Regions from separate parts of the Hahella sp. NBU794 genome, predicted to be linked through region 1. Evidence: predicted binding sites of a transcription regulator. Region 1 holds the regulator's gene; each other region holds the start of a gene.
The links. The regulator sigma-54, encoded in region 1, starts transcription at its own class of promoters, with help from an activator protein. The targets are predictions, from matches to a motif close to TGGCACNNNNNTTGCTNT.
Positions count from the first base shown of each region.

Region 1 (9,620 bases):
CCAGCAAGTGCGCCAGATTGGCTGAATCGCGTGTCGATGCAGGTTGGGAAGCTGGAAGTCGCTGGCGAGTGGTTCAGTCAGGTGGATGTGCGGCTGCAGCGTCATTCTGGTGGGCTTGATGTTTCGCTGGATGACGGTGAGAGGCTGACGGGGACGTTGTCTATCCAGGATGACGCCAGCAAGCCGCCCTTTGCGAAGTTTCGGCGTTTGTATATCTCTGATAGCGCCGCCACGGCGGTGGAAAAGCGCATGACGCCTGCGGATGTGCCTCTGGCGCAGGTGGATATCGAAGACCTACGCCTGGGGGGGAAACAGCTTGGAAGCTGGGTCTGGGTGACACAGCCGAGGGAAGATGGCGTGGTTTTCAGCAATATGTTTGGGCGTCTCGCCGGCGTAACGGTGACGGCAAGACTAAGTTGGCTGATGGACCCGCAAACCGGCCACCAGACTTCGATTCTCACTGGGGATCTGAAAGGCGTTAACTTCGATCGCTTTTATGAGAATCTGGCGGAAGAAGCCCCATTGACCGCTGAAGATTACAGCTTCAATACAGGCATAGTTTGGCAAGGCGGCCCTACTGAATTTCAGTGGAAGGACGTGACGGGGCAAATCAGTTTCAAAATGAGTAATGGCGTATTTCGTGAAGCGTCCAACTCGGCCAATATTTTCAGGGTGTTCGGCATCTTGAACACGGACTCAATTACCCGGCGTTTGCGTTTGGACTTTTCCGATTTATATCGTAAAGGCTTGGCCTATGACCAGATTGAGGGGGAGGCGCGCATTGAAGAGGGCGTGATGAACTTCGAAAGCCCGCTTGCGATCCAGACTCTTTCCAGTGGATTTAAGATAACCGGCAAGACCAGCCTGGTTGATGACACTCTGGATATGCAAATGGTGGTCGTGCTGCCAGTAACGAAAAACCTGCCGCTGGCGGCGGTTTTGGTGGGGGCTCCCCAGGTGGGAGGCGCATTGTTTCTGATCGACAAGCTACTGGGCGATCCGCTCAGCCGGATGACCAGCGCCACATATAAAATCAAAGGTACATTGGAAAACCCTGAAGTCAGCCTGCAGCAGATTTTTGATAACACCAGCGGCGGTTCGGCTTCGCAGAGAAGGAGAGCGGATTGATGAGCGAGTTCACACTGGCGATAGTGCAGTTGGTCAGCACCAGTGATATAGAGCAGAACCTGGCCCGAGTGGAGCACTGGGTGGCGGAAGCGGCAGGCGGCGGCGCGCAGCTGGTGTTGCTGCCGGAGAACTTTGCATTGTTCGAAAGCAAGCGTTCGTTGGATATCGGCGCTGCGGAGGCGGAGTCAGAGGGCCCTATACGAGGATTTATCGCTGGACTGGCGAAGCGTTTCGGGGTTTGGATTATTGCTGGCTCATTGCCTTGCGCGCAACGCCCTGACGGCGCTCCCATTGATGGGCGCGTGCGCTCCGCCTGCTGGGTGTTCGACGATAGTGGCGCCACGGTTGCCCGTTACGATAAGATTCATCTATTTGATGTGGATGTGAAAGACGCTTATGGCGCGTATCGTGAGTCCGCCATATTTGAGCCTGGTGAAAAGGTGGTGGTGATTGATACACCGTGGATCAGGGTTGGCCTGTCGATTTGTTATGATTTGCGCTTTCCCGAACTATACCGGGCGATGGCGGAACAGGGGGCGGAGTTAGTGACGGTTCCTTCCGCATTCACCTATGTGACGGGCGAGGCGCATTGGGAAACCCTATTGAGGGCCCGGGCGATAGAAAATCAGGTGTTTATAGCCGCCGCGAATCAGGGGGGAATTCATTCGGAGTCCCGACGCACCTACGGGTATTCCATGGTTATCGATCCCTGGGGCAAAGTTATGGCGGGGCTGGAAGAAGGAGAGGGAGTTATTCTCTCCACACTGAATAAGGCCGAGCTGCAGGAGGTACGGGCCAGAATGCCCGTACTCGCTCATCGCAGACTCAAGTAGCGATCTGCAATCAGGCGTCGTCGACCACTTCTTTCAAGTAGCGATACAGCTTTTTGGCGGCGCCGCGATTCTTGTTTTCCGTAATGTCTTTTTGCGCTGCGCGGATCAGCTGACGCAGGTGTTGCGCCTCGGTGTTCGGATACTGATTCATAAATTCAGTCACCGCTTGATCCCCTTCTGAAATCAGGGACTCCCGCCAGCGCTCCAGGCGATGATGCTCTGCAGCTTGTTGTACGGAGCCCTGGTCGAACTTGTCGAGAAATGAGCGAAGCTCCTCCTCGTCCACATCCCGCATCAACTTGCCGATAAATTGCAGCTGGCGGCGTTTGGCTTCATGGCTGCCGATTTTGTTATAGGTGTGGATCGCATCCAGCAGGCGGTCAGTCAGTGAAAGCTGGCTGAGTTGGTCTGCTTTAAGTTCCGTCAGTCTCTTCCCTAGCTGCTGCAGCGCTTCCATCGCCCGTTTGCGGCTGGATTTACTGGGAGGCAGATCCTCTTCGTCGTAATAATCGTCTTCGAAATCGTCGTCGTGATGTGAATGGTTCATTGAAATGCTCGAATCAACTCTCGGAAACTAAAATGGTAACACAGCGCTCAAGTAAGATAAGAATAGACAGGCATTCGCCTTGCGCCTAGTCAGGCGTAGGCGATTGTGGCGAGTCCCAGAAATGACATGAACCCCACTACATCCGTAACAGTTGTCAGGATGACGCCTCCGGCCAGAGCGGGGTCTATTTTCAGGGTTTTTAGTATCAGAGGTAAAGCGGTGCCGGCGATGGCTGCTACGGTCAGATTGATTAGCATCGCTGAGGCGATCAGAACGCCAATGGTGACGTCGTTGAACCAGACCATAGCGGCGGTCGCCACCACGAAAGCCCAGAGTAAGCCGTTGAAGGCTCCCACCAGAAACTCACGGTTCATCAGCCAGCGAATGTTGCTTGAGCTGACCTTGCCCGTAGCCATCCCTCTAATTACCAGTGTGAGCGCCTGACTGCCTGCAATGCCGCCCATGCTTGCGACAATGGGCATCAACACGGCCAAGGCGACTACTTTTGCAATGGTTGCTTCAAAAATACCAATGACCGCAGAGGCGAGAAACGCGGTGATCAGGTTTATCCCCAGCCAGACAGCGCGACTTTTAGCCGTCTTCATGATGGGGGCGAACATATCTTCTTCTTCGTCCAGACCCGCCATGCTCAAGATTTCGTGGTCGGCGTTTTCGCGGATAACGTCAACCACGTCATCGATAGTGATACGACCTACGAGTTTACCTTTGTCATTGACAACAGGGGCTGACACCAAGTCGTGGCGTTCGAACAGCGTGGCGACTTCTTTATCGGGAACTGTCGCAGGAATTGGCTCCACGTCCGTGCGCATGATTTCGCGTACGGTGGAGCTGAGGCTGGACACCAGCAGAGTGGTGACGGGGAGTACGCCGATAAAATCATCTTTTCGGTTCACAACCAGCAAGCTGTCGGTCATGTTAGGCAGGCTTTTGTGGCTGCGCAGATAGCGAAGCACAACATCAACAGTAATGTCCGGACGCACGGTGATCATGTCCGTGTTCATCAGGCCGCCGGCGGAGTCCTCAGGGTAGGCCAGGACTTCTTCCAGGCGTTGTCGATCCTGAGCGTCCATGGTCTCCAGGACTTCCTGGATGACGGCTTCCGGCAACTGCTGTAACAAGTCGGCGAGGTCGTCGACTTCGAAGTCTTCGGCGATCTCGATAACATCCTGAGCATTCATCTCACTCAGGAAGTCGGAACGGATTTCATCGCTCAGGTACTGAAGGACTTCGCCATCCAGTTCGTCATCGACTAACTGCCAGAGTAACTTCCGTTCATTGGGCGGAGACGATTCCAGCAAGTGGGCGATGTCGCTGGGGGAGAGGCCGCCGTTCAGGATGCGCGCGACCTGCTGCAAAGAACCGCTTTCCAGCGCTTCCGCAATGGAGCGCATACGGACCTTGGCAGTGCTTTTTTCGGTCGCTTGAGGCATAGACATACATCCGCGTTTAGGGCGGCCCGCAACGGGCAGCGAGGAATTTGCCGGATTAAATACAGAGACGGGCTCTGCGCCGTTGTGGCGCCAGTATAAGCGAGCCCACTATAAAGTGTAAGTTAAGACGAAAATTAGTCTAAGGAAAATCAGGGAATTGTCTTACTTTATTCAAGCGGTTTGTATTGTTTGGCATGCCTGGAAGGGATGGGGCGAAGCGCCCCGAAAGCGATAGGGCTACTCTCCCTCTCCGAAATAGTCCTCGATCAGAGCTTTGATGGCGTGAAAAGCTTCCTCTTCATCCGGACCTTCTATTTTCAGTGTAAGAAGCGTTCCTTTGCTGGCGGCGAGCATCATGACCGCCATTATACTTTTTCCGTCAACTTCCTGGCCTTCTTTGGCTACTCTGATCTTACTGGCGAATCGGCCGCTGGTGGACACGAATTTGGCCGCCGCTCGGGCGTGCAGGCCAAGCTTATTAATAATAGTGACTTGTTCCTGGATCATGGGGCGCGATGAGTATAAAAGATTGAAGTTTCCTGAATGTTGGATTCAGGCCGGTTTAATTGTTAAGCGACAGTGGCTTCTTATTGTTAAAACCTTATTGCGCCAGCTCTTTGTGGCGCACTTGGACATTATCATATTTTTTCTTGAAATGCTCTCCCAGGCACTCGCAGATATAGACGGAGCGGTGCTGTCCGCCAGTACAGCCGATGCTGATCGTCATATAGGTGCGGTTGCTGTTCTGGAAGTGCGGAATCCAGGTTTCAAGAAAGCTGATGATGTGCTGCAGCATCTGTTCCGGTTCCGGATGCTGCTTTAGGAATTCAATGATTTCCTGATCCGTGCCTTTGTAGCCGCGCAGCGCGGTGTCCCAGTAAGGATTAGGAAGGCAGCGCACGTCAAATACCATGTCGGAATCCGACGGCACGCCATGCTTGAAGCCGAAAGACTGGAAGAGCAGGGCCAGTTCCTGGGTTTTATGCCCGATAACCCTGATCTTAACCTGATCCCGTAACTGGTAAATGGAGAGATCGCTGGTGTCTATATAGAGGTTCGCCAGGGTGGCGATCGGCTCCAGCAGCTGTTTCTCTTTGGCGATGGCTTCTTTTAGTGATGTGCTTTTACTGCTGAGCGGGTGCTTGCGACGCGTTGCATGAAAACGTTTGATCAAGGTGGCGTCATTGGCGTCAAGATAGATGATTTCCACATCGATATTGTGCGCCTGCAGAGTGGCGTAGATCGACGGGAAATCCGACAGGTCCCTATAAAGATTGCGGGCGTCTATGCTGACGGCGAGTTGCTGATTCTGGGTTTTCCCCTGGTCCAGCACCTCTTGGGTGAGAGGCGAGAGGAGACCGATAGGCAGGTTATCGATGCAGTAATAGCCCATATCCTCCAGGACATGGAGCGCCGTACTTTTTCCGGAGCCTGAACGACCACTTACGATAATCAGCTTCATGTCTTCCTCTTTCCATCGAAGCTGGATTATTTCTCCAGCACCCTCCTGAACAGGGTTTCGTCGTTGTCACAGTCGCGCAGGTGTTCGCAGAAGCGACGGTCATTGAATTTCTGGGCCAGCTGGCTCAGTAGGTCCAAGTGTTCGCTGGTGGCCTCTTGAGGCACGATCAGAACGAACAGCAGGTCCACGGGTTCGTTGTCTATGGCGTCAAAAGGGATTTTGTCCTTGAGTGTAAGCAAGGCCCCTATGATGCGGTCGCAGTTTTCCAGGCGGCAATGAGGTATTGCGATACCCTGGCCGATACCAGTGCTGCCGAGTCTTTCACGGCATATCAGGTTGGTAAAAATGGCGTTCTCGTCCAAAAACGGAAAATGTTGCGCAATCAGATTGGCGATATATTCGAGAACGCGCTTCTTACTCGAGCCCGACACCCCACAGCGTGTGAGGGCGGGCGAGATAATTGACTCAATAGTTAGTGTGGTTTGGGCCATGTTCTGTTATCTGGCGGATGCGCCGTGCATCCGATCAACGTGCTTCTCTTTGTGTTTGAGGATCTGGCGGTCTAATTTGTCCACCAGTGCGTCAATTGACGCGTACATATCTTCGTGTTCAGCATTGGCATGCAGGTCAGCGCCGCTTATGTGCATGGTTGCTTCCGCAATCTGACGCTGTTTTTGAATGGAGAGCGTAACTTGGACATTACTGATACTGTCGAAGTGTCGTTCGAGCTTGTCGAACTTGTTGTTAACGTAGTCTTTCAGTGCTTCAGTTAACTCGACTTGATGTCCGGTGATGTTCATTTGCATACTTTGCTCCTAATGCCAATATACGGTGCATTATGAATTTTGCACTTCCATGAAAAATACTAGCACATCCAATTTGTGACTATTTGATTTAAGTCTTATGCCTGCATTCCTCCTTTTAAATTAACCGCTTACGTTCATTGGAAGGCGGAATGGAAAGCGCCTCCCGGTAATTTGCGATCGTGCGACGGGCGACGTTGATGCCCTGGTCGCCAAGCAGCGCAGCAATTTTGCTGTCGCTCAATGGTTTCTTCGGTGATTCCGCCGCGACTAACTTCTTGATAATAGCTCTAATAGCGGTCGAAGAACACTCGCCACCCGTGTCTGTGCTGACATGGCTGGAGAAAAAGTACTTCAGCTCAAATACGCCGCGAGGAGTGTGCATGTATTTCTGGGTGGTCACTCGGGAAATCGTCGACTCATGCATCTCCACCGCCTCCGCAATATCGTGCAGCACCAGTGGCTTCATCGCCTCTTCGCCGTACTCAAGGAATCCTTGCTGATGTTCGACGATTTGTGAAGCGACTTTCAACAGAGTTTCATTACGGCTTTGCAAGCTTTTGATAAACCAGCGTGCTTCCTGTAACTGGTCGCGTAAATAAGTGTTGTCTGAGCTGTTGTCCGCGCGTCTCACCAAACCTGCATAGCCAGGGTTGATGCGGATCTTGGGAGCGATTTCAGGGTTCAGCTCCACCAGCCAGCGGCCGTTGGCTTTTTTGACGATAACGTCAGGAACCACGTATTCGGTATTGCTTTCCTGAATGCCTTCGCCCGGCCTTGGGTTCAGACTTTGAATCAGTTTGAGAACTTCCCGCAGATCGTCTTCTTTCAGGCGGCTGCGGCGCATCAACTGGGCGTAGTCGCGGTTGCCAAGCAGATTGATATAGTGGCTGACCACCAGCTTGGCCTGACCGAGCCAGGGGGTGTCTTTAGGCAACTGATTCAGCTGGCTTAGCAGGCAATCCTGTAAGTTGCAGGTGGCGACTCCAGGAGGATCGAATTGCTGTACGCGTTTTAAAACGGCGCGTACTTCGTCCAGCTCAATTTCTTCTTCCCCCTCAGTTTGCAGTCCGCCATGAATTTCGTCTGGAGTGAGGGAGAGATAGCCGTCAGTATTGACTGCATCAATTATCGCAACAGCGATCATGCGGTCAATGTCGGACATGGGGGTAAGGTTTAGTTGCCAGAGAAGGTGGTCTTGCAGGGTTTCGCCTTTGCTATTGCGGGATTCGAAGTCGTATTCGTCATCTTCGCCGCCGCTGTAGCTGCTTGATCCGCTCTGGAAGACATCATCCCAGGCGGTATCGACGGGGAGGTCGTTCGGAATGGAATCGGACCAGTTGTCCTCTTCAGCGAATCCTCCTTCATCCATGCCCGACTCTTGCGTTCGCTCCTTGCTGGAGTTGTTAGCGAGCATGTCGCTGATCGTATCGTTCTGAACGTGGTTGGGAGATTCGTCTTCTTCAGACACTTCCAGCATGGGGTTGGACTCAAGCGCTTGTTGAATCTCCTGCTGTAAATCCAGTGTTGAAAGCTGCAAAAGTTTTATTGCTTGTTGCAGTTGCGGGGTCATGGTCAGCTGTTGACCCAGCTTTAACTGCAATGAAGTTTTCATAACCATCTGATGCTTACCACCGATTCAGGCACAGATCTTGTGAGTTTTTCATAGTTATTAGGTGCTTTAATCCTAAGCTCTTGAGCCTTGGGGTCCATCTTGGATGGAGGCCGCCGGTTAAACTAAAGTTTGAACTGGTCACCCAGATAGACCTCTCTAACCTTTGGGTTGGCAAGGATATCACTTGGGGCGCCGCTTGCGATAATAAATCCTTCACTGACAATATAGGCGCGTTCACAAATATCCAAGGTCTCGCGCACATTATGGTCTGTAATTAAAACGCCGATGCCGCGCTTTTTGAGATGCTCAATAATCTGCTTGATATCATTGACGGAAATAGGATCCACCCCGGCGAAAGGTTCATCCAATAAGACAAACTTTGGCTCCGTAGCCAGCGCACGAGCGATTTCCACGCGTCGACGCTCGCCCCCCGAGAGACTCATGCCAAGGCTTTTGCGAATATGGGTGATGTGAAACTCCTGCAGCAGCTCTTCCATCTTAAGCTTACGTTCCTTGCGGCTCAGATCCGCTCTGGTCTCAAGGATGGCGTAGATGTTGTCCTCTACGGACAGCTTTCTGAAGACCGAAGCTTCCTGCGGCAGATAGCCAATGCCCTTGCGCGCTCTCCCGTGCATAGGCAAACCGGTAATTTCCGTTTCGTCAATAAATACGCTGCCTTTGTCGCTGGGGATGAGTCCTACCACCATGTAGAAGCAGGTAGTCTTCCCGGCGCCGTTAGGGCCGAGGAGGCCCACGATTTCGCCGCTGCGAATTTCAACGGACACATCTTTTACTACGGGGCGTTTTTTGTAGGCTTTGGCCAGGTTTCTGGCGGTGAGAGTGCTCATTGTTTATTAGATTTGGGCGGATGATAGATAATTTCAACCTGCTCGGTTTGATTGCCCGATGAGGCTCCCTTTGCCGTGACTAAACGCTTGTCTGTGAAATAAATAATTTCTTCGCCTTCCACTGAGCTGTTGTCCTGAAGAATGCGTGCATGGTTACGCATAACGACTTTACTCTGGCTGCGGTCATAGTCCATGTTTTCTGCGTAAGCGTGAGTTTCAGTTTGTTTTTCTTGGTCAAACTGCACTAAATGAGCGGGTTTGCCGGTCGCCTGGAAGCGGCTGATGCCATTGTCGTCGGTGTATAAAATGACTTTGTCCGCCTCGATGCTGGATTTGCCCTGGGTAATAACGACATTGCCGATATAGGTGTCGATGCCTTTCTGGCCGTCTCTCTCCCAGCGTCCCGCTTTGATGCGCACCGGTTCGTCACTGCCGTTAAGAAGGTCCAATGCATGGCTAAGCGGGGCGAAAATAAGGCCCAATAACAGCGCCGCGGTGAATAGTTTACTTGGGTTGTGCATAAACGCCGGTTACCTGAGAAAGTAATACAATAAGCTTTTTATCAATGTCCGCCTCCATTCCGACAGCGGTTAACTGATTGATATTTGAAGTTATCTTAACGGGTTGATCGGTGCTGATAAAGCGTGACTTGTTGTTGTAGTCGAGCGCTTGCGTTTGCATGAGAATCGGCGCGCCGTCGTTGGAGGCTCCATTTACTTCCACGTCTCCACGCAGTTTCAGGGTGTCCTGCTTGATCAGCAGTTCGCCTTCCTGAGACTCCACATGCCAGCTTTTCTCCCCTTGCTGGAAGATCTCCAGATTGGGGCGCGTCAGTACGCCGGTGTCTGTATCGGGATAGTGCTTCGCCAGTTGGCTTTGCAGGCGGCTGGTGAGTGCGCCCTCTTTGTTGTAGGTGGTGTAAACCGCGTTGAT
Region 1 covers NZ_CP192738.1:1,424,393-1,434,012, forward strand. Annotated here, with positions in the region: gene ACQYWX_RS06370 (YhdP family protein) at 1-1,128, shown strand, start outside; gene ACQYWX_RS06375 (carbon-nitrogen hydrolase family protein) at 1,128-1,961, shown strand; gene yjgA (ribosome biogenesis factor YjgA) at 1,972-2,508, opposite strand; gene mgtE (magnesium transporter) at 2,598-3,959, opposite strand; gene ACQYWX_RS06390 (HPr family phosphocarrier protein) at 4,197-4,466, opposite strand; gene rapZ (RNase adapter RapZ) at 4,561-5,421, opposite strand; gene ptsN (PTS IIA-like nitrogen regulatory protein PtsN) at 5,448-5,912, opposite strand; gene hpf (ribosome hibernation-promoting factor, HPF/YfiA family) at 5,919-6,227, opposite strand; gene ACQYWX_RS06410 (RNA polymerase factor sigma-54) at 6,343-7,839, opposite strand; gene lptB (LPS export ABC transporter ATP-binding protein) at 7,962-8,687, opposite strand; gene lptA (lipopolysaccharide transport periplasmic protein LptA) at 8,684-9,208, opposite strand; gene lptC (LPS export ABC transporter periplasmic protein LptC) at 9,192-9,620, opposite strand, start outside.

Region 2 (9,620 bases), 680 kb from region 1:
TACACCGACCAGAAAGTAAAAGCGTCGTTCGCCTCAGGTGACCAAAGAGACTTTGACGCCAATCTTTGGACCTTCAATGTTCGCCTCGATTACAAACTGCCGCGCCGTTTCGGAGAGTTGCAGTTTGGCGTCGATAACCTCTTCGATAAAAACAAAGAAATTCTGAACAGTGAGTTGGATTATCCGGGGTATTACCCGAAAAGATTTCTATACAGCCGCATACAGCTGTCTTTCTAAATAAAAAATGAAAAAACAAGGAGACGACAATGAGATTGATGAACTTACTTTACACCCTCGCGCTGGGATCTTCCCTTTCCCTCAGCGCCTGCGCTCATACTCCCGGAACCAAGCCCAGCGACGGAGATCCCAACTTCCCCAACCATCCGAATACCGGGGAAAGACATGATCCCAAGAATGTCGGCAAATACGCATCATTCAGAATTACGATGACCAATGACGGCAGAATGGTCGTACTGAACGAAAAAGGCGAGGAAATGCGTCCTAACGCAAAACTGCCCCTTAAAGTGGAAGCTCACTATATTGAGTCAGCCGAGTCCATGATGATTATGCGTTACAGAGGCTCGCCGGAATATTATGTGCTGGAAGTGGGTGGCGATATCTATCATGTACCCATTCCTCACACCCATTAACTTTAGTCTGGCAAGAGATTTGGCGGGCGCATAGAAGCGCCTGCGCGTCGGTAATCAATGGGGGACAGGACCTGACATACGCAGGTCCTGTCGATATAGACAAAGTCAGATCATATCCTCTACACGCTCAATATGCTCCTTGCGCCCAGCGGGCATCGGCAGCAACAAATTCAGAATAATGGCGACGAAGGCGCAAAGTGAAATGCCTTTCAGCCCCAGATCTTTATCTCCGATCACCATGCCGCCAATCCCGAACACCAGCGTGACGCCGACGATCACCAGGTTACGGGCTTCACTCAAATCCACCTGATGGCGAATCAGTGAATTCATTCCCACCGCAGCGATAGAACCGAACAGCAAACACAATATGCCGCCCATCACCGGGACCGGAATCGTCTGCAACGCCGCGCCGAATTTGCCGATAAACGCCAGCGCGACAGCGATAACCGCCGCCCAGATCATAATTTTAGGATTGTAGTTTTTGGTCAGCATGACAGCGCCCGTCACCTCGGAGTAGGTCGTGTTGGGTGGCCCGCCAAACGCCGCCGCGACAGAAGTGGCCACGCCATCGCCAAGCAGGGTGCGATGCAAGCCCGGCTTTTGCAGGTAGTTTTTACCAGTGACCGAGCTGATCGCCAGAATGTCGCCGATATGCTCCACGGCAGGCGCCAAGGCCACGGGGATCATGAACAGGATCGCCCCCCAACTGAACTCCGGCGCCACAAAAGCGGGCAATCCGAACCAGTTGGCGTTGACTACCGCCGTCATGTCCACCACACCAAAAGCCAACGACAACGCATATCCAAACGCCACGCCGCATAATATCGGCAACAAACGCAGTAGTCCCTTGCCCATGACCGCCACTATCAATGTCAACGCCAGTGCGGGCAGAGAAATCATCAACGCCGTTTCATAGGGGACCAGCTGCAGAGCGCCATTGCCGCTTTTGCCCATCGCCATATTGGCGGCCACCGGCGCCAACCCCAAACCAATAGACATAATCACCGGCCCTACCACCACTGGCGGCAATAACCGATCCAGAAAGCCGGTTCCTCTGAACTTCACCGCTGCGCTCAAAATCATGTAGGTCAAGCCGGCGGCGATCAGCCCTCCCATGGTGGCGGGCAATCCGAAAGTGGATTTCGCCGCCATAATCGGCGCGATAAAAGCAAATGAGGAGGCCAGAAAAATAGGAACCTGCCCGCCGGTAATCAGGTGAAACAGCAAGGTGCCGACGCCAGCGGTGAATAATGCGACATTGGGATCAAGTCCGGTAATGAGAGGCATCAACACCAGTGCGCCGAATGCCACAAATAGCATTTGCGCGCCAGCCAGCGCCTGTTTCCAAAGCGGATCGGTCGTACTCATCATGGATATTTTCCTACCTGAAAAAGCGAGTGTGTTTTTTGGCTTAAGCAAAACCCGTGCAATATAACGAAAGGCGCGCGCAAGGTCACGGCGAAACGCCTCTCCAACAAGGACTTTCCCGTTATCAGGCATTCACATTTCGCTTGCCAAACCCCAAATTCGCTATAAAATCTGCGCACCTTTCATCTGATCAATTATTAAACTAAATGTCAGCCGCTGTTCCGCTACATCCTGACGCCGCTTCTGAGCGGGGCGATCTGGATCTACTTCAACGCTTCCAGTCCCTCGACGCCCTGCTCGCCGAGCATGACTATTTTTGGAAACCACGCCCCTTTGAAACAACTCATCCGAGTTGGCGCCAGTTGCATCCGGAACTCTATAACGCGATCAGCTGCCTGTCTGATGCAGAAGTCGATGTCTGCTCCGCCGAGCCAGCCCGGTTTCAGGAAATCGCGCAACCATTGCTGCCCTGGCTGTCGGAGTTGTCACGGGCCAGTGAGTTAGCCGCCGCTTCAAGTCGCCCTTTGACGTTTTCACCTTTTGACGCCTTGCATGCGCCCGGACGGAAGTGGCGCCAAGTTACCGCCTTCGCCGCCGCCCTTCCGCCACTGAGCGGACAAGTCCACGACTGGTGTTCAGGCAAAGGTCACCTCGCTCGCGCCATCGCCGGCGCCAACGAGGTAACAATGTGCTGCTTTGAATTGGACGCGCAATTATGTGAAAGCGGACAAGCATTGGCGGATAAACAACAATTGCCGATCCACTATGTTCGACAGGACCTGCTACAGCCGTTCGATTCCAGCAAAGAAGCCTATCGCGGCGGGTGGCGCCTGGGCCTGCACGCCTGTGGGCAGTTACACGTCAACCTGTTGCGCGCCGGTGTGGACAGTGCGGCGGATGGCGTCGCCATTGCCCCATGCTGCTATCACAAACTCTGTCTTGGCGAGCAATATCAACCTCTCTCCGAGACCGCCCGTCGGGCCAGTCTAACCTTGTCCCTGAAAGACGTATCCCTGGCGGTGCAGGAAACCGTCACTGCCTCAGCGAAAGAGCGCGCGCAGCGAGAGAAAGAAAGCCAATGGCGTCTGGGATTCGACGTACTACAACGTCAGTTACGCAATAAAGACGAATACCTCCCTACGCCATCGCTTCCCAAAGCAATGCTGAATGGCGACTTTACCACCTTTTGCGCATGGGCTGCGCAGGAAAAACAACTCACCCTGCCCAAGGACATCGACTACGCCCAGTTCGCGGCAGCCGGCCGTTCACGTTATCGCGAAGTACGCAGAGTAGAACTGGTGAGACATCTGTTTCGCCGCCCACTGGAAATCTGGCTGGCGCTGGATCGCGCGCTATTTCTGCAAGAACGGGGCTATGAAGTGACAATGCGGGAGTTTTGTAGTCGCGAGATAACGCCGAGAAATATTCTGATAAAAGGACAACTGTTGTAGTAAAGAACGGCATTTTGTATTGAATACTTTACACATATCGCCATCCACGCCAATCCATACAAATGTTATTTCCATGAAATGCAAAACAACACACAATCATGGAATATATTTTGCATTATATTCTAGTCCTAATTCAGTACGTTACTTTGCTGAGGACAGATCCGCACAGTGTCATGGAGAGATACTTCCGCCATTCGATTACTGCCGGGTTTTAATCAGGAAAAGCGCTTTAAAGCGCATTATTTAAAACCAAATCCACTACTAAGAATAACCTGCCACATTGGAGGTGTTTCAATGAAACCCATACGGACATATTCAGTCCTGCCGTTTTTGCTCCTGAGCATTCCATCATTGTCCAACGCTGGAGTCATCGAATGGAAAGGGCCTGTAAATGGAGCCTTTTCCGACGCCTCTAACTGGCAAGGCGGAGTAACTCCAAAGTCTGGCGATACAGCAGTTTTCAATACAGGCGGAGCCAGTCCCTATACAGTCACGTTTAATGATAGCGACGCTACCACCATCGAAAGTGTAGAAGTCCGCAACGACCAATTGACGATAGAGAATAGCTTTGCAATCGAAAAAAACCTCACCATTGGCGGAACAGGTGGGGAAAACACAAGTTTGACGTTCAATAACGGACAAATCCTTTTTCAAGACAATCCGAGCGGCCATAACCCTCCGTTAACCTCAATTAAGAGTTCAGCTGGCGGCTCTTCCGAAATGGTTATGAATCATAGCCAACTATCGTGGGTTAATCTGGCGGTGGAAATGGAGGGGAAATCCAGCTCAATCGTCATGAAAGACCATTCTGGAATTGAGGGACTTTATTTACAGCAACGTGGCGAAGCCAGTCTGGTCGTTGACAACTCATCTTTAAGTCTTTCTTCTGCATTCTACCAAGATGATGGCGTCGCCCTCTTTACCAATGGAGCTTACGCCGGCCTGTCAGACTCCTTTATTGGCGGTAAATTTACCGCGGAAGGCCCAGACACACGTATTTATCATGGCGGTTACCTTAGCGCTGGCGGTGAACTGACCTATCGAGATGGCGCCTATGCCCAAGCGGGCATGTTAGCCGGTGGCGGTACGATTAATATTGACGGGGCCGGTTCACAGCTTGAGTTTAACAGCATTGGTTTGTACGACCCCTATTCACCTATCGAATTCTCCGGCGAAGTTAACGTTACTAACGGCGGCGTTTTTGGTGACCTAAGCACTACTGGATACTCTTCAGGCTGGGTATCTGGTCATATGAAAGTGAACCTTTCAAATGGAAGCTTTGGGGCCCAATTTATTGACAACAACGGAACCATTTCCGGTCACGGCCAAATGGTCGGAGAGCTGAAAAACAAAGAAGGCGGTCGTATTGAGTCCAAAGGCGGCTCACTGGCGCTGAATGGCAACTATACGCAAGACAGCGCCAGCGTTCTGTCCATTACCATCGGCGACTGGATGCTCAGCGACGACACTGCTGCGCTAGCAATCGACGGAACAGCGGCTTTGGATGGCTTTGTCACAGTTCAACTTGAAGACGCCTTCAAGCCAAAGTTAGGGGATGCATTCAACCTGCTCAGCGCGACATCTATCGTCGGTGAGTTTAGTGACTTTTCCTTCCCTGGTTTGAGTGGAGGAATGGGTTGGGCTTGGGAAATCATAGCCGGCGCCGACTATGAAACCCTGGTTCTAAAAGTGGTTGCGAACCAAGTACCAGTCCCAGAGCCAGGTACACTCGCGCTTTTTGGTTTGTCAGCGAGTTTGATTCTTCTGAGAAGAAGGAAGCCTGCCTGATTTTCCATCAAAAAAGCGCCCCGAGGGGCGCTTTTTCTTTATCTGTTTCACGTTAATACAGCCACATCAAACCGGCTTCAATATAGTCAGCAGGGCCTGGGCGTGTTCCGCCGCGTCGTGGCCGAGGCTGGTAAGGTAGCCGCCGTCCGCCTGGGTGATCAGCCCTTTCGCATGCAGCCTTTTCGCCGCCGTCACCATTTTCTGCCCTGCAGTCTGGTGCACTTTCAACCCTTCCTGGGTCGTGGTGAGATTGTATTTAGCGAGGATCTCGATTTCATCAATCAGCTCGGGCGTGTAGGCCATATAAGCTCCTGGTTATTATCATTCAGCGCAATTGCGGGGACCGGTTTTCCGGATAATACAACGAACTGCCTGAAGTGAAAAACGGTCTGTCGGGAATGAAAAAACAACAGTTCCGAAAATGGCGAGACAGGCTTCGTGTTGAGGATTAGCATAGCCTCTATGAAGACAAACGCCAACCTCGACCACGACACCTGTTACAACGCTCTGATCAGCAGAGATCACCGCTTCGACGGCTGCTTTTTCGTCGGCGTCACCAGCACCGGCGTATACTGCCGACCTGTCTGCGCCGTTCGCAAGCCGAAAAAAGAAAACACGCTGTTTTTCCGAAGCGCCGCAGCAGCGGAGAACGGCGGCTTCCGGCCCTGTTTGAAATGCCGGCCGGAACTCGCTCCCGGGCTCGCGGCGGTGGATAGTAAGCGGCAGCTCGCCCGCGCCGCCTCCAATCTGATTGAACAAGGATTTCTGCGTGGACGTTCACTGGCGCAACTGGCTGCGCGGATTGGCGTCAGCGACCGCTATCTGCGCGACCTGTTTCAGAGCGAGTTTGGCGTATCGCCCATACAGTATTCGCAAACACATCGCCTGCTGCTGGCCAAACAGCTACTGACAGAGAGCGACCTGTCCATGACGGATGTGGCGCTGGCGGCTGGGTTCAATAGCACCCGCCGCTTTAATGACCTGTTTCAAAAGCACTATGGTTTGATCCCATCCAAAGTGCGACGTCGTTCAACGCCCACACAGAGCGAGATGATCAGTTTTGAGATGCCCTACCGTCCGCCGTACGCCTGGGACGCCCTGCTCAGCTTTCTCAGCGCCAGGACCATCGCCGGCGTGGACGCGGTCGTCGACGGACGTTATCGCAGGATTGTCCGAGTCGAGGCGGGAGAGGACTCCGCCGTGGGCTGGTTTGAAGCCAGCCATGAAGCAGACGCCGCCCGTATTCGCATTCGTCTGGACAGTACGCTCAGCCGCCACATTGGCTACCTCATCAACCGTCTGCGCGCCTTTTTCGATGTTTCCTGCGTCCCGCAGGAGATCAATAAAGTGCTGGGGACCTTAGCGCAAAACGAACCTGGGCTGCGCATTCCCGGCGGCATGGACGGTTTTGAAATCGCCGTACGCGCCATTATCGGACAGCAGATTACCGTCGCGGCGGCGCGTACATTACTGGCCAGGCTGGTGGACAAATTCGGCGAGCCTATTGAAACCCCATTCCCGGAGATTCACCGCGCCTTCCCCAGTGCAGCATCGCTGGTCGACCTGCCCATTGAGGAGCTGGCCTCTCTTGGCGTGATCAGAACGCGGGTTCGCGCCATTCAGGAGATCGCCGCGTCGATGTTGCGAGGGGATTTGACCTTGACTCCAGCCACCAATGTGGAGCAGGAAATACAACGGCTGCACGCCATTCCAGGCATCGGCGACTGGACAGCCCAGTATATCGCTTTGCGCGCCATGTCCTGGCCCGATGGCTTTCCCGCCTCCGATGTGGGCGTACGTAAAGCCCTGGGCGGCGTGGACGCTAAACTGGCTGCGCTGACGGCTGAAGATTGGCGGCCATGGCGAGGTTACGCCGTCATGCATTTATGGAGAAGTTTGGAGACACCCCATGATTGACTATATCGATATCGACTCGCCTTTGGGGCGCGTCCGTCTGGCCGCTCAGAATGGCGAGCTTACCGGCTGCTATTTCGATGGCCAGAAATATTACCCGGAGCTGACGCCAGCGTGGCGCCATCATCCCGATTGCGTCGTTCTGCAGGAAGCGGCGCGCCAGCTTGAACTCTACTTCGCCGGCCAGTTACAGCGTTTCGATCTCCCGCTGGCGCCCAAAGGCACTGCGTTTCAGCAGGAGGTATGGCGCGCCTTGTCGGATATCGAGTCCGGGCGACTTTCCACCTACCAGCAGATCGCCAACTTTCTGGGTCGCCCCCGCGCCACGCGAGCGGTCGGCGCGGCGGTGGGACGCAACCCTCTCTCCGTCATTATTCCCTGTCACCGCGTCATCGGCGGCAATGGTTCATTGACCGGTTACGCCGGTGGATTGAATAGAAAACAGGCGCTTTTAGAGCTGGAAAAAGCACCGCTCTGAGCCCTATCAAAAACCGGATATTTCCAACTATATCATTGGCTTGCAAAAGAAGGCATGTTGTCATCTTTAGCCGTATCAGTATGAGCGTCGACTATGGAAAAGAAAGACTTGATCAACCTGCTCGCCCTCGCAGGATTATGGGGCGCCTCCTTCCTGTTCATGCGTATCGCAGCGCCGGAATTCGGTCCGGTAGCGATGGTGCAGTTGCGCATAACCATCGCCGCGCTCTGCCTGACGCCCATTATGCTGATCAAATATCGACATCAAGTGCGCTGGGCCCATGTGCCCCACTATATCTTTCTGGGAGTGAGCAACTCCGCTCTGCCCTTCGTCCTGTTGGGATTCGCCACGCTGCACGTGAGCGCCGGTTTCACCTCCATTCTGAACGCCGCCGTGCCTTTATGGAGCGCTATTATCGCCGCGCTCTGGCTGGGGGACTGGCTTAACCGCTGGCAAACAGTCGGGCTGTTAATCGGCTTTCTTGGCGTATCCATTCTGATCGTCAGCAAAGGCGAGTTCTCACTGAGCGGACCAACCCTGGCGATTATGGCCGCCTTGACCGCCACGCTCAGTTACGGCTTCTCCGCCAATTACACCAAGCGTTTCATGACCGGTGTGCAGCCCATGGTGTTGGCCGCCGCCAGCCAGATCGCCGCCGCCCTGGCGCTGGCGCCGTTCACCTGGAGTTATATGCCGCAAGGGGATATTTCCATGGCCGCCTGGACTTCAGTGATCGTTATGGGGGTCTTCTCCACGGCTCTGGCGTACATTATTTTCTATGGCCTGCTCTCGCGTATCGGTCCTACCAAGACGGTTACCGTGACCTATTTGATTCCTGTATTCGCGATGTTTTGGGGGTATGTCATTCTCGACGAGCCAGTCACTATTTATATGCTGAGCGGCTGCCTTGTGGTGTTCGCTGGCACGGCGCTGACCAACAGTTTGATCAAGCCGAAGCTGGCGACGGCGCAGTAGAGGCTGGACTTACCTCCGGGCGCTCGTAGCAGCGCCCTTTCTTTTTACCTTTTCACCTTTCTATCTCTTTTTATTTTCTATCTCATTCTACTTCTCCTCTCCCTTTGCTTTATTCTCTTCTCCTCTTCTCCTCTTATCACATACCTCACGTTTTGCGACTTTCCGTGCTTATCTTTCCAGCTCATTGGCGTTGACACATATGAAATTTCGTATATATGATATTCCGCATATACGAAACAGGAAATTGTCATGTCTCCCGTCTCATTCTTTAAGTGTCTGGCGGATGAAACCCGTTTGCGCCTGATGCTGCTGATACAAAGCGAAGGCGAGTTATGCGTGTGTGAGTTGACTCACGCCTTACAGGAAATTCAACCGAAGATCTCTCGTCATCTGGCGCAGCTCCGCAAGTCCGGCCTGCTGCTGGACAGCAAGCGCGGGCAGTGGGTCTACTATCGACTGAATCCAACCCTGCCCTACTGGATAAAAGCCACCCTGGAACATACCGCTTCAGGTAATGAGGCGTTTATGCAGGAGGTCAGGAGCAGGCTCGCTGACATGTGCGCAAGGCCCGGCGTCAGTTCCGCCTGCTGCGACTAACGCCGGTGGTTACCCCAACAAATATATATCTTTTTACATATATAAGGAGAGCGACATGAAACGACTGCATGTACACCTGAGCGTCGATGACCTGCAAGCCAGCGTCCGCTTTTATTCGCGCCTGTTCGCGGCTGAGCCGACTATCCTTAAAGACGACTACGCAAAATGGAAACTGGATGATCCCCGGGTCAACTTCGCCATATCCAATCGTTCCGCCAAACAGGGGTTGGACCACCTGGGCATCCAGGTGGAGAGCGAAGCTGAGCTTGATCAGGTGCGACAGGTAATGGAAGACGCCGGACGCCCCATGACGGAGGAAGAAGGCGCCGCTTGTTGCTACGCCCGCTCCAACAAACACTGGACCATCGACCCAGACGGCGTCGCCTGGGAAGCTTTTCA
Region 2 covers NZ_CP192738.1:2,105,091-2,114,710, reverse strand. Annotated here, with positions in the region: gene ACQYWX_RS09490 (FecR domain-containing protein) at 1-237, shown strand, start outside; gene ACQYWX_RS09485 (hypothetical protein) at 267-650, shown strand; gene ACQYWX_RS09480 (uracil-xanthine permease family protein) at 756-2,021, opposite strand; gene ACQYWX_RS09475 (methyltransferase) at 2,225-3,469, shown strand; gene ACQYWX_RS09470 (PEP-CTERM sorting domain-containing protein) at 3,638-5,257, shown strand; gene ACQYWX_RS09465 (TIGR02647 family protein) at 5,324-5,560, opposite strand; gene ACQYWX_RS09460 (AlkA N-terminal domain-containing protein) at 5,720-7,174, shown strand; gene ACQYWX_RS09455 (methylated-DNA--[protein]-cysteine S-methyltransferase) at 7,167-7,649, shown strand; gene ACQYWX_RS09450 (DMT family transporter) at 7,743-8,624, shown strand; gene ACQYWX_RS09445 (metalloregulator ArsR/SmtB family transcription factor) at 8,874-9,221, shown strand; gene ACQYWX_RS09440 (ArsI/CadI family heavy metal resistance metalloenzyme) at 9,277-9,620, shown strand, end outside.
Region 2: the regulator sigma-54 is predicted to act here: its motif matches at 3,569-3,586, upstream of ACQYWX_RS09470 (PEP-CTERM sorting domain-containing protein).

Region 3 (9,620 bases), 1.6 Mb from region 1:
GCATTCGCAATCTGTGTGTGGATTACCTGACGGACGCCGGCGTCGCCCGCGCCGTGGACGAGATCAGCTTCGATATCCGTGCGGGGGAAGTATTCGGTCTGGCGGGGGAATCCGGTTGCGGCAAGAGCACCACTGCTTTCGCTATCGCCAGATTGATTCGCATGCCGGGCTTCGTCTCTGATGGTGAAGTGCTGTTCGAGGGGGCGGACGTGTTGCGCATGGACGCAAAACGGCTGCGGGCGTTTCGCTGGGCGCAGACCAGCGTTGTTCTGCAGAGCGCCATGAACGCCTTGAATCCGGTGATTCGGGTGTCGGAACAGGTGTGCGACGCCATTCGCGCCCACCAGCGCGTGAATGAGGATCAAGCGCGCGCCCGAACCAGGGAACTGTTTGCCCTGGTGGGCATCGATCCCGGCAGGCTGGACGATTATCCCCATCAATTCAGCGGCGGTATGCGGCAGCGTATCTGCATCGCCATGGCGCTGGCGTTGCGGCCCCGGCTGATCATCATGGATGAGCCGACCACGGCATTGGATGTAGTGGTGCAGCGCGACATCATTGGCAAGATTTCCGCATTACAGCGGGAGTTTGGCTTCTCTGTGCTGTTTATCTCCCACGATCTGGGATTGATGCTGGAGTTTTGCGACCGCATCGGGGTCATGTACGCCGGTCGACTGGTGGAAGCCGGAACGGCGCGGCAGGTCGGAGAGCAACCGGCGCACCCTTATACACAAGCGCTGCTGCGCTCCTTTCCGTCATTGCGCGGCCCTCGCAGACGCCTGCAGGGCATTCCCGGCGCGCCGCCGCGTCTGACGGAATCGATCGCGGGTTGCGCTTTTGCGCCCCGTTGCGAGAAGGCGGAGTCGACCTGTCTTACCCAGACGCAAGCGTTGGCGTCTTTAACAGAAGGACGCGTCGTCGCCTGCGCCAGAGTTTCCCGTCCGCTCGTAGCGACGACGCAAACCGCGGAGGTCTCATGACGTCTGAATCTGCATTGCTGAGCATGGAAAATGTGTCCCTGGATTTTAAAACCGGAACATGGGGACGCCGATCCGTCTTGCGCGCCTTGCGTGAGGTCAGCCTGTCTCTGCGTCCGGGCAAGGCCCTGGCGTTAGTAGGCGAGTCGGGCAGCGGCAAGAGCACCTGCGCGCGTCTGTTGAGCGGGCTGCATCAGCCGACGCAAGGCGATATCTATTGGCGCGGCGCCGGTCTGGGGCAGCGTAAATCCAAAGAGGCCGCGGCTTATCGTCGTAGCGTGCAGATGATCTTTCAAGACCCATTCAGCTCTCTTAATCCGGCATTATCTATCGGCTATCAGATTGAGCGGCCCCTGCTGGCCAACGGCGTTGTCGACAACCCGGCCGACGCCGCCCGACAAGCCCGCATCTTGCTGGAGCGGGTCGGCCTGCATCCCGCTGATGAGACCGCCGCGAAACGCCCTCATGAGCTGAGCGGCGGTCAGCGTCAACGAGTCGCCATCGCCAGAGCGCTGGCGGTTAACCCGGAAGTGATTCTGGCGGACGAACCTACTTCCATGCTGGATGTGTCGGTGCGCATCGGCATTCTGAATCTGCTGTTGGATCTGAAGCAGGAGCAGGGCATTGCGTTTCTGTTCATCACTCATGATCTGGCTTCGGCGCGCTATTTCGCCGACGACATCGCCGTCCTTTACGGCGGCACATTGGTGGAGCAGGGCGATAGCGAGGCCATTACACAGAATCCGCAGCACCCCTATACCCGGTTGCTGCTGAACTCCATTCCCGGCGCGGGAGACGATCCCTCGACCGCCCCGGCGCAGACGGACGCGCCTGTGCGTCAGCCGGACGCCAAAGGTTGTCCTTTCGTCCATCGCTGTCCGCAAGCCCTCGCCGAATGCAGGGAAGTCATGCCTGCGTTGCGCCAGCTGGCGGATAACCACGCCATTCGTTGTCATCTTTATTGAACTCATTTTCGGAACGCTTTTATGTCGACCAGCTTGCTCGTGAACCATCTTGGTTATTCCTGTGACGCCGTCAAACGGTGCATCGTCCAAAGCCGGGAGCGATTAACCGGTTCGATGGCGCAACTGATCTGTGAGGACGGCGAGATCGTGGCCAGATTCGCTTTGGGAGATCCTATGCGCGCCGCGGGCTGGCATACCGGCGACTGTTATGTTTTGGACTTCAGTCAGGTTACGGAAGCGGGCCGCTATCGTTTTGAAATGGATGGCTGTGAGGCGGACGGCAGTCGCGTGCGCTCGCACTGGTTTGACATAGATCCGAGTATCGGACAGCGACTGACGCCCCTGATGACGGAGTATTTCCGGCTGGTGCGGTGTCAGGGGCGATATGACGACTATGACCGCAACCTACCGTTCTTTGGCCAGCGTAAATCCGGGCGCGTCGATGTCAGCGGCGGCTGGTACGACGCTTCTGGAGATGTCAGCAAATATTTGAGTCATCTTTCTTACGCCAACTACATGGCCCCGCAACAGACGCCGCTGGTGGTGTGGAGCCTGCTGTCGGCGGCGCCGCGTCTGCCCAAGGCTGTTCAGGCTCAGGCGGGGGAAGAGGCGTTATATGGCGCGGACTTTCTATGCCGGATGTTCGACGAGGACGAGGGATATTTTTATCAGATTGTATTTGACCGCTGGAGCAAAGACCCCGAGCAGCGCAATATCTGCAACTACGCCACGCAGAAAGGCTACAAGAGCGAGCGCTGGGAGGCCAGCCTGCGTCAGGGCGGCGGCATGGCCATCGCCGCATTGGCCGCGGCGGCGCAGTATAGCGTGGCGCTTGGCGTGTATGACAAACCCTACCGGCGTATCGCTGAGCGCGCCTTCGCGCATCTGCAGGAAAACAATCTCGCCTATCTGGATAACGGCAAGGAAAACATCATCGACGACTATTGCGCCTTGCTGGCGGCGGTGGAGCTGTATCAGTTAACCGGACAGGAGCGATACAGCCAGTACGCCACGGCGCGCATTCGCAATCTGGTCAATAAACAGAGTTGCGGTCATGGCTACGAAGGCTGGTGGCGGGTGGAGGAAGACAATGACCGGCCTTTCTTCCACGCCTCCGATGAAGGGCTGCCCATCATCGCCTTGCTGAGAGCGCAGGAGGTGATGGATAGCGACATTCCTCTGCAGTTCTTTGTGCGCCGTGGGCTGGAGTTTTATCTCTCTATCAGCCGGGATGTGGACAACCCTTTCGGCTATCCCCGGCAGTTGGTGAAACCGCTCAAACAACGTCCGCGGGCGCAGTTTTTCTTCCCTCACAGCAATGAATCCGGCTATTGGTGGCAGGGCGAGAATGCGCGGCTCGGCTCGCTGGCGGCGGCGTCCCGCTGGTATCGACGGCAGAACGACGTTCCAGAACGCCTGCGGGCGGAGCTGCGAGGATTCGAACAGAATTTGCAGAATTGGCTATTGGGACTTAACCCGTTCAATTGCTGCATGGTGGAAGGCGTGGGCCATGACAACCCGCAATACAGCGAACTCTATCCCGCCTCCAAAGGCGGGGTTTGTAACGGCATTACCTCCAGCCTGCATGATGAAATGGACGTCGCCATGATGGAGACGGACGACCCCCTGCACAGTTGGCGCTGGAGCGAGCAATGGCTGCCCCACGCCGCCTGGTGGCTGTTGGCCTTCTCCATGGAGGATCAGGGCGTTTCGTAGCGATAATGCCCGGTGATGGGATAGTCGAACAGCATGTCCTCCAGTTTGGGACCGCGTCCAATGTTGTGCACGATCATCGGGCGGCTGCTGAGCCAGTGTTTTTTATCCACGACGATGCCGATGTGAGGCAGATTGCCCGGCAGCATCCAGGTCACCAGATCGCCAGGCTGATAATCCTCCGCCTTGTCGGTGACGGGCAGCGATTGGCCGTGACGGGAAAAGTAGGTCTGTAAATTGGGAACGCGGCGGTGATCGATGTTGGCGTCCGGTTTCTGCAGTCCCCAGATTTTCGGATACAGCGAGAAATACTGACTCATGTCCTCATGCACTTCTTTTTGCAGATCCACGCCTAATTGACGGTAGGCGCGTATCACCACATCAGTGCAGACGCCGGTGTTCGCAGGCACGTCGCCGTTGGGGTAGGGAATTGAGCGGTAGCGGCCGTCATACACGACCTGATGGTTGGTTCGCTCAAGCGCCGCGGTGGACAGGCGTTGAGAAAAATCGCCATCGGCCTGCGTCAACGCAGAGCAGAACGTCATGGCGGCGAACAGGAAAAGGCGCGCTTTGCAATGGACAATACAACGCATATGGATAACATCTGCTTCTTAATTCATTCAGACGTCAGCATGGCGGAAAGTGCAATGGAAAACCATTCGACTTCAGCGAATAATTCGACGCTTGCCGCAGCCTGTCGGACAGTCTCTTTTCTATGACGCTTCTAGATCCCTCAATATTGGCTTTTCTCGCAGCCGTGGCGATATTCACTGGCTTCGTCAAAGCGGGCGTACCGGCGTTGGGCGGTCTGATTTCCGCCGCCATGGCGTTGGTGTTTCCTCCCAAAGACGCCCTGGGAATCACCTTGCTGTATCTGCTGGCGGGAGATGTGGTGGCTGTCAGCCTATATTGGCGACAGGCGCATTGGAGTGAGCTGGGCAAGATGCTGCCGTCCATCTTTATCGGCATTGGGCTTGGCGCTCTGGCGTTGCATTTTCTGGACAACGAGAGCCTGGGGCCTGTCATCGGCGCCTTGATTCTGATTCTGGTGGCGATGGAGCCCCTGCGGCCTTATATCACCGCCTGGGCGATGCGGCGGCTGAACGCCGTGCGCTATTCCTCGGGGATCATGGCGGGTGTCGCCACGACCATCGGCAATGCCGCCGGTCCCATACTCACCCTGTATTTTTTACTGCTGAAAATCGATAAGAACGGTTTTATCGGTACGGCGGCGGTGTTCTTTTTAACGGTCAATCTGACCAAGGTTCCGGTCTACGCCTATCTGGGCGTGCTCAAGGATTATTACCTGCTGAGCTATCTGGCGACAGTTCCGCTGGTGTTGCTCGGCGCCTACGCCGGACGCCGTTTTCTGGTCTGGATTCCACAACAATGGTTTAACCGCATCGCCCTGATTATGACCGGCGTAGCGGGATTATGGCTACTGCTGCGGGCGCTCTGAGTCAGCGTCCACCGGGCCCACATAGGCGAAACGTTTTACTTTGACCCCGTCTTTCTCGATGGTTTCATTAAACATCGCTAACGGCCGCACCCACACGCCATAGTCGCCGTACAACGCGCGATACACCACAAACCACTCCTCCGTCTCCGAATGCCGCGCCACCTCCAATAACTGATAGCGGGGTCCTTTGTAATGCTGGTAGATGCCTTTGGGTAAGTGCATGGATAGCCTCTATTTAGTCGATATAACTGGAATCATCATAGTGTGTCGCCTTGATGATTTTGAAAAGGGGGCAAGTATTATGCATTTAATAGTTAATACGTCATGAAACTATTGTTATGAGATTTAATGTTGTATTTAAAAAGGAGGACAATTTGTAGAATTTACAAAACCGGCAAGTATTCATGCATAAGTTATAAGCCATTTGATTTTACATGGTTTTTTTGATTATGGATGTTGCTTTTTATTAATTTTGTGATTTATAAAGGCAAACACAAGTTTGCTAACGGCTCATTTTCGAGAGCTATTTTTTTTATGAACTTTCACACAGGGGGTGTAAAAGTGAAGACTTCTAATAATTCCTTACTATTTTCTTCCATTGTACTTGTGGCGTGCGCTTCAACCTCGCAAGCGGCCTTAATCGAGTGGAATGGGGCTGAGGGGAGCGACTTTAACAATGCCGCAAATTGGTCTGGCGGCGTGACGCCCGGCGTCACAGATACGGCGCAGTTTACAACGGACGGCAGCCATGCTGAGCTCTCTGATAATGCGAGCGTTGGTGAATTGTCGGCCGATGTGGGGCGGGCCACAGTAGATCTGGATGGAAACAATCTGGATGCTGAACGAGGCGTCACCGTAAAAAGCCAGCTCACAATCAAAAATGGTAAGTTCAATGAGACGGTGGGAGATAGCGGACCTCCTAAAATAATCGCAGTAGGCAACGACAATATATCAGATAGCTCGTTAGTCTTTGACAACGTCAGCTTTGGCGACAACTTTACGAATCAAGGCTCCTTACAGTATGAGATAGGAACTAGTGGCGCTGGCGCGCTCAGGCTGGAAAATGGCACATCCGCTGTGGGTCAGTCTGCAATGATTGGCAAGAATGGCGAACTGTCTTTGTCTGGCGGCTCAAGTCTGTCGTTGGCGAATGAGTTATATGGAAACGGCGGTCGAATCACCATCAAAGAAGGGTCAAGAGTGACTGCGACGGGCGCATCTGTTGCAAATACAAAAGTCCTCGTGGACGGAGAAGGCTCCTCCTTTGAAATGGGTCCTAATGGCTCTCTGGGTACGGCGAAATTTCAAAACGGCGGCAAGGGTCAGGGATGGGGCGTTAGTCTGGGGGATGTGACTATTGATGGCGCTGGGAGTTCATTCACCTCTGAGGGGGTAAGCGATGTCGGCAAACTGGAGGTTAGAAATCACGGTGAATTGATCGCTGACAATTTGAACTTATCCCGTGAAAGTCGCATCACCTTGGGAGAAGGTAAAATCACTACTGCCTCACTTGACCTGAACGGAGGCGAACTAAGTGGGTCTGGTGAGATTAAGGGCAGCCTTAATAATACTCGCGGTGGCGTTGTCTCGACGGGCGAGTTTGGCGGCTCTATGCGAGTGGAAGGCGATTATACTCAAGATGAGTCAAGCAAGCTGGAAATTACCTTGGGAGACTGGAGTACGCTTGGCGGCTACGAGCTGAATATAGACGGCGTGGCGAACTTGGATGGGGTACTTCAAATCAATTTGTGGGATGAGTTTAAACCAAGCATCCATGATTTCTTCACTCTGATCAATGCTGACAAAATAAACGGTATGTTCAGTGATTTTGTGCTGCCCGATTTAGGGTTCGGCATGCATTGGGATTGGGGATATCGCCGCTCCTACTCCGGTGTGAACTCCTTTGGCTTAAGAATCGTTTCCAACGCATCAGGCAAGCCTGTTCCTGAGCCATACGTATTGGTGTTGATGACGTTAAGTCTGGCTGGAATGGCTGGCGTCAGACGCTTTCGCAAATAACTCTTAAACAGCTCCTTCCTGAACTGGAAATTGTCCCCTGGTTAAAGGCTGGGGGAGAGTTTTCCCATTCGTTTACCGCGCTTTTTATTCCTCTGGTGAATAGCTCATATTCACGGGCGGTCGCTTGCATGCACCTAATTTGAAACAGATATCGAAGTTGTTTCTCAGAGGCTCCTTAGACCTATTTCTTTAGAAATAAGACTTTTTTGGGGCCAAGGTTATTGGGGTAGTTTTCTTGTAACTCATTGATTTTATTGAGTCAGCTATTTTTACATAAAATCAATGAGTTAACTAATTTTAACAATATAACTTTATGATTTTAATAACTAATTTCATATCTGGTCCCCTACTTGCCAATTAGAGGCTCGTTATGTAAATAAACTGTGGCACAAGGGGTGTAATAGTGAAGACTACTCAAGGTCTGCGTATTTTTTCTTCATTAGTGTTTGTTACCTGCGCTTCTCTATCCCAAGCGGCGGTAATTAACTGGAACAATGTAGGCGGCGGAAACTATAGCGATGGCGCTAACTGGTCTGGTGGGGTCGCGCCAGGAAATACTGACGAAGCATTGTTTGATTCAAGCGCTTCTAGCTCCTATACCACTACATTTACAGAGGACGCCGACGCCCAGAGCCTATCTGTGAATAACGATAACGTTACTATAGAGCTTAATGGCCACAATCTGGAAACCACCTCTGGAATCTCAGTTGGCGGGGCAGAGGGCGGACGCCTGACCCTGCGTGGCGGCAAGTATAATCAGAAAGCTGACGATAGTGGCGATTTGATCAAGGTGCTTGTAGGCAGCGAAGCTGGCTCAAAAGGCGATTTGGTGCTTGATGGCGTTGAATTTGGTAATCCTGAAATCTACGGCAGGATGCAATATTACATTGGCCAGTCTCAGTCTGGATTTGGTGGCGGAGAGGGGACGCTGGAGCTCAAGAATGGCTCTCAGGCTCTGGGGCAAACTGCCTTTATCGGAGATAAAGGTAAAGTACTAATCTCGGGCGGCTCCGGTTTAAGCTTGGCGAACGAGTTGATCATGGAGAGCGGTGGATATCTGAAAATTTCTGAAGGCACCGGCGTTAGCTCATCTGGCGCAAGTCTGGCGGGAAAAGTTCTGGTAGATGGAGAACACTCCAGCCTCAATGTCGGCGAATATGGTCACATGGATGGGGACATCACTTATCAGAACGGCGCAACCGGTAGCGGGGGAAATATAGCTGTAGGCAACCGCATGACCATTGACGGCGCAGGCTCTGACTTCTCCGCCATGGGGAATGTGGATGTCAATGGCAGGCTTACTGTTAGCCACGGAGCAAGTTTGAGTTCAGATTACGCTATTTCTGCGCTTCCCAGTGGCGTGCTGTCCTTGAATGACGGGAAAGTAAGCGCAGAAGCAGTATTAACAGAAGGCGGCAAGATTGAAGGCTCCGGAGAAATAAAGGGCAACGTAAGCAATACTAACCGTGGAACGGTGGCGACGGGCGAGAATGGCGACGCGTTAACTATTACTGGTAACTTTTCGCAAGACAGCTCAAGCACCCTGGCGTTGACTCTGGGTGGTTGGGATGCGATTGGCGACTATAAGCTGAATATTTCTGGCGACGCGAATCTGGAGGGCATTCTAAAGATCGATCTTTGGGACACCTTCAAGCCTGAGCTGAATGACGTATTCACGCTGATCAAAGCGGAAAACATCAATGGGATGTTCAGTGACTTCGTATTGCCGAGTCTGGCTTCTGGTTTAGCCTGGGATTGGGGTAGCGTGATGGTTGCAGGCTTGGAGACTTTCAGTCTGAAAGTTGTGAAAAGCGTACCTGAGCCCTACACCATTGTGTTGATGACCATCGGTCTGGCTGGATTCGCTGGCGCGAGACGTTTTCGTAAAGCGGCGTAAGCCCATTCCTGTTTATTGAGATATTCCGCCCGTACTTTGTGATACCGCAAAGTACGGGACTTACCTTCCTGCTCCTGACAGTCTGTTATCATTTGCTGCACACCTCGCCCGCTAACTCCTGTCGATATTAATTGTCGTTTCTGACCTTACAGTTCATAACCTCAACGTTTCATGGCCTCAGTGTGAGCCGCTGTGCATGGGGGCAAAATACAAGTTTTCTGAATAAGGAAGTATTCTTGTAAGTTGTTGATTTATATAGTCAAAATATTTTACATGAAACGTGACGAATTTTATGGAAATAATTTTAAGTGCCTGAATTTAATACATAAAATATTTTTGGCTCATACCTTGCTAAAACGGCTCCGCCTAAAAACGAACTATTACACAAGGGGTGTAACAATGAAGACTACTCAAGGTCTAGGAATTTTAACTTCATTAGTATTTGTAAGCTGTGCTTCCGCCTCCCAGGCGGCGGTGATTGACTGGAGCAATGTCAGCGGCGGTGATTTTAACAATGGAGCAAACTGGGCGGGAGGCTCAGCGCCGAGCACTGCAGATACAGCATCATTCAATACGGATGTTGCCGGTTC
Region 3 covers NZ_CP192738.1:6,793,785-6,803,404, reverse strand. Annotated here, with positions in the region: gene ACQYWX_RS29990 (ABC transporter ATP-binding protein) at 1-980, shown strand, start outside; gene ACQYWX_RS29985 (ABC transporter ATP-binding protein) at 977-1,942, shown strand; gene ACQYWX_RS29980 (glycoside hydrolase family 9 protein) at 1,964-3,658, shown strand; gene ACQYWX_RS29975 (DUF1287 domain-containing protein) at 3,643-4,248, opposite strand; gene ACQYWX_RS29970 (sulfite exporter TauE/SafE family protein) at 4,371-5,114, shown strand; gene ACQYWX_RS29965 (DUF1653 domain-containing protein) at 5,094-5,336, opposite strand; gene ACQYWX_RS29960 (PEP-CTERM sorting domain-containing protein) at 5,568-7,133, shown strand; gene ACQYWX_RS29955 (PEP-CTERM sorting domain-containing protein) at 7,537-9,030, shown strand; gene ACQYWX_RS29950 (PEP-CTERM sorting domain-containing protein) at 9,304-9,620, shown strand, end outside.
Region 3: the regulator sigma-54 is predicted to act here: its motif matches at 7,518-7,535, upstream of ACQYWX_RS29955 (PEP-CTERM sorting domain-containing protein).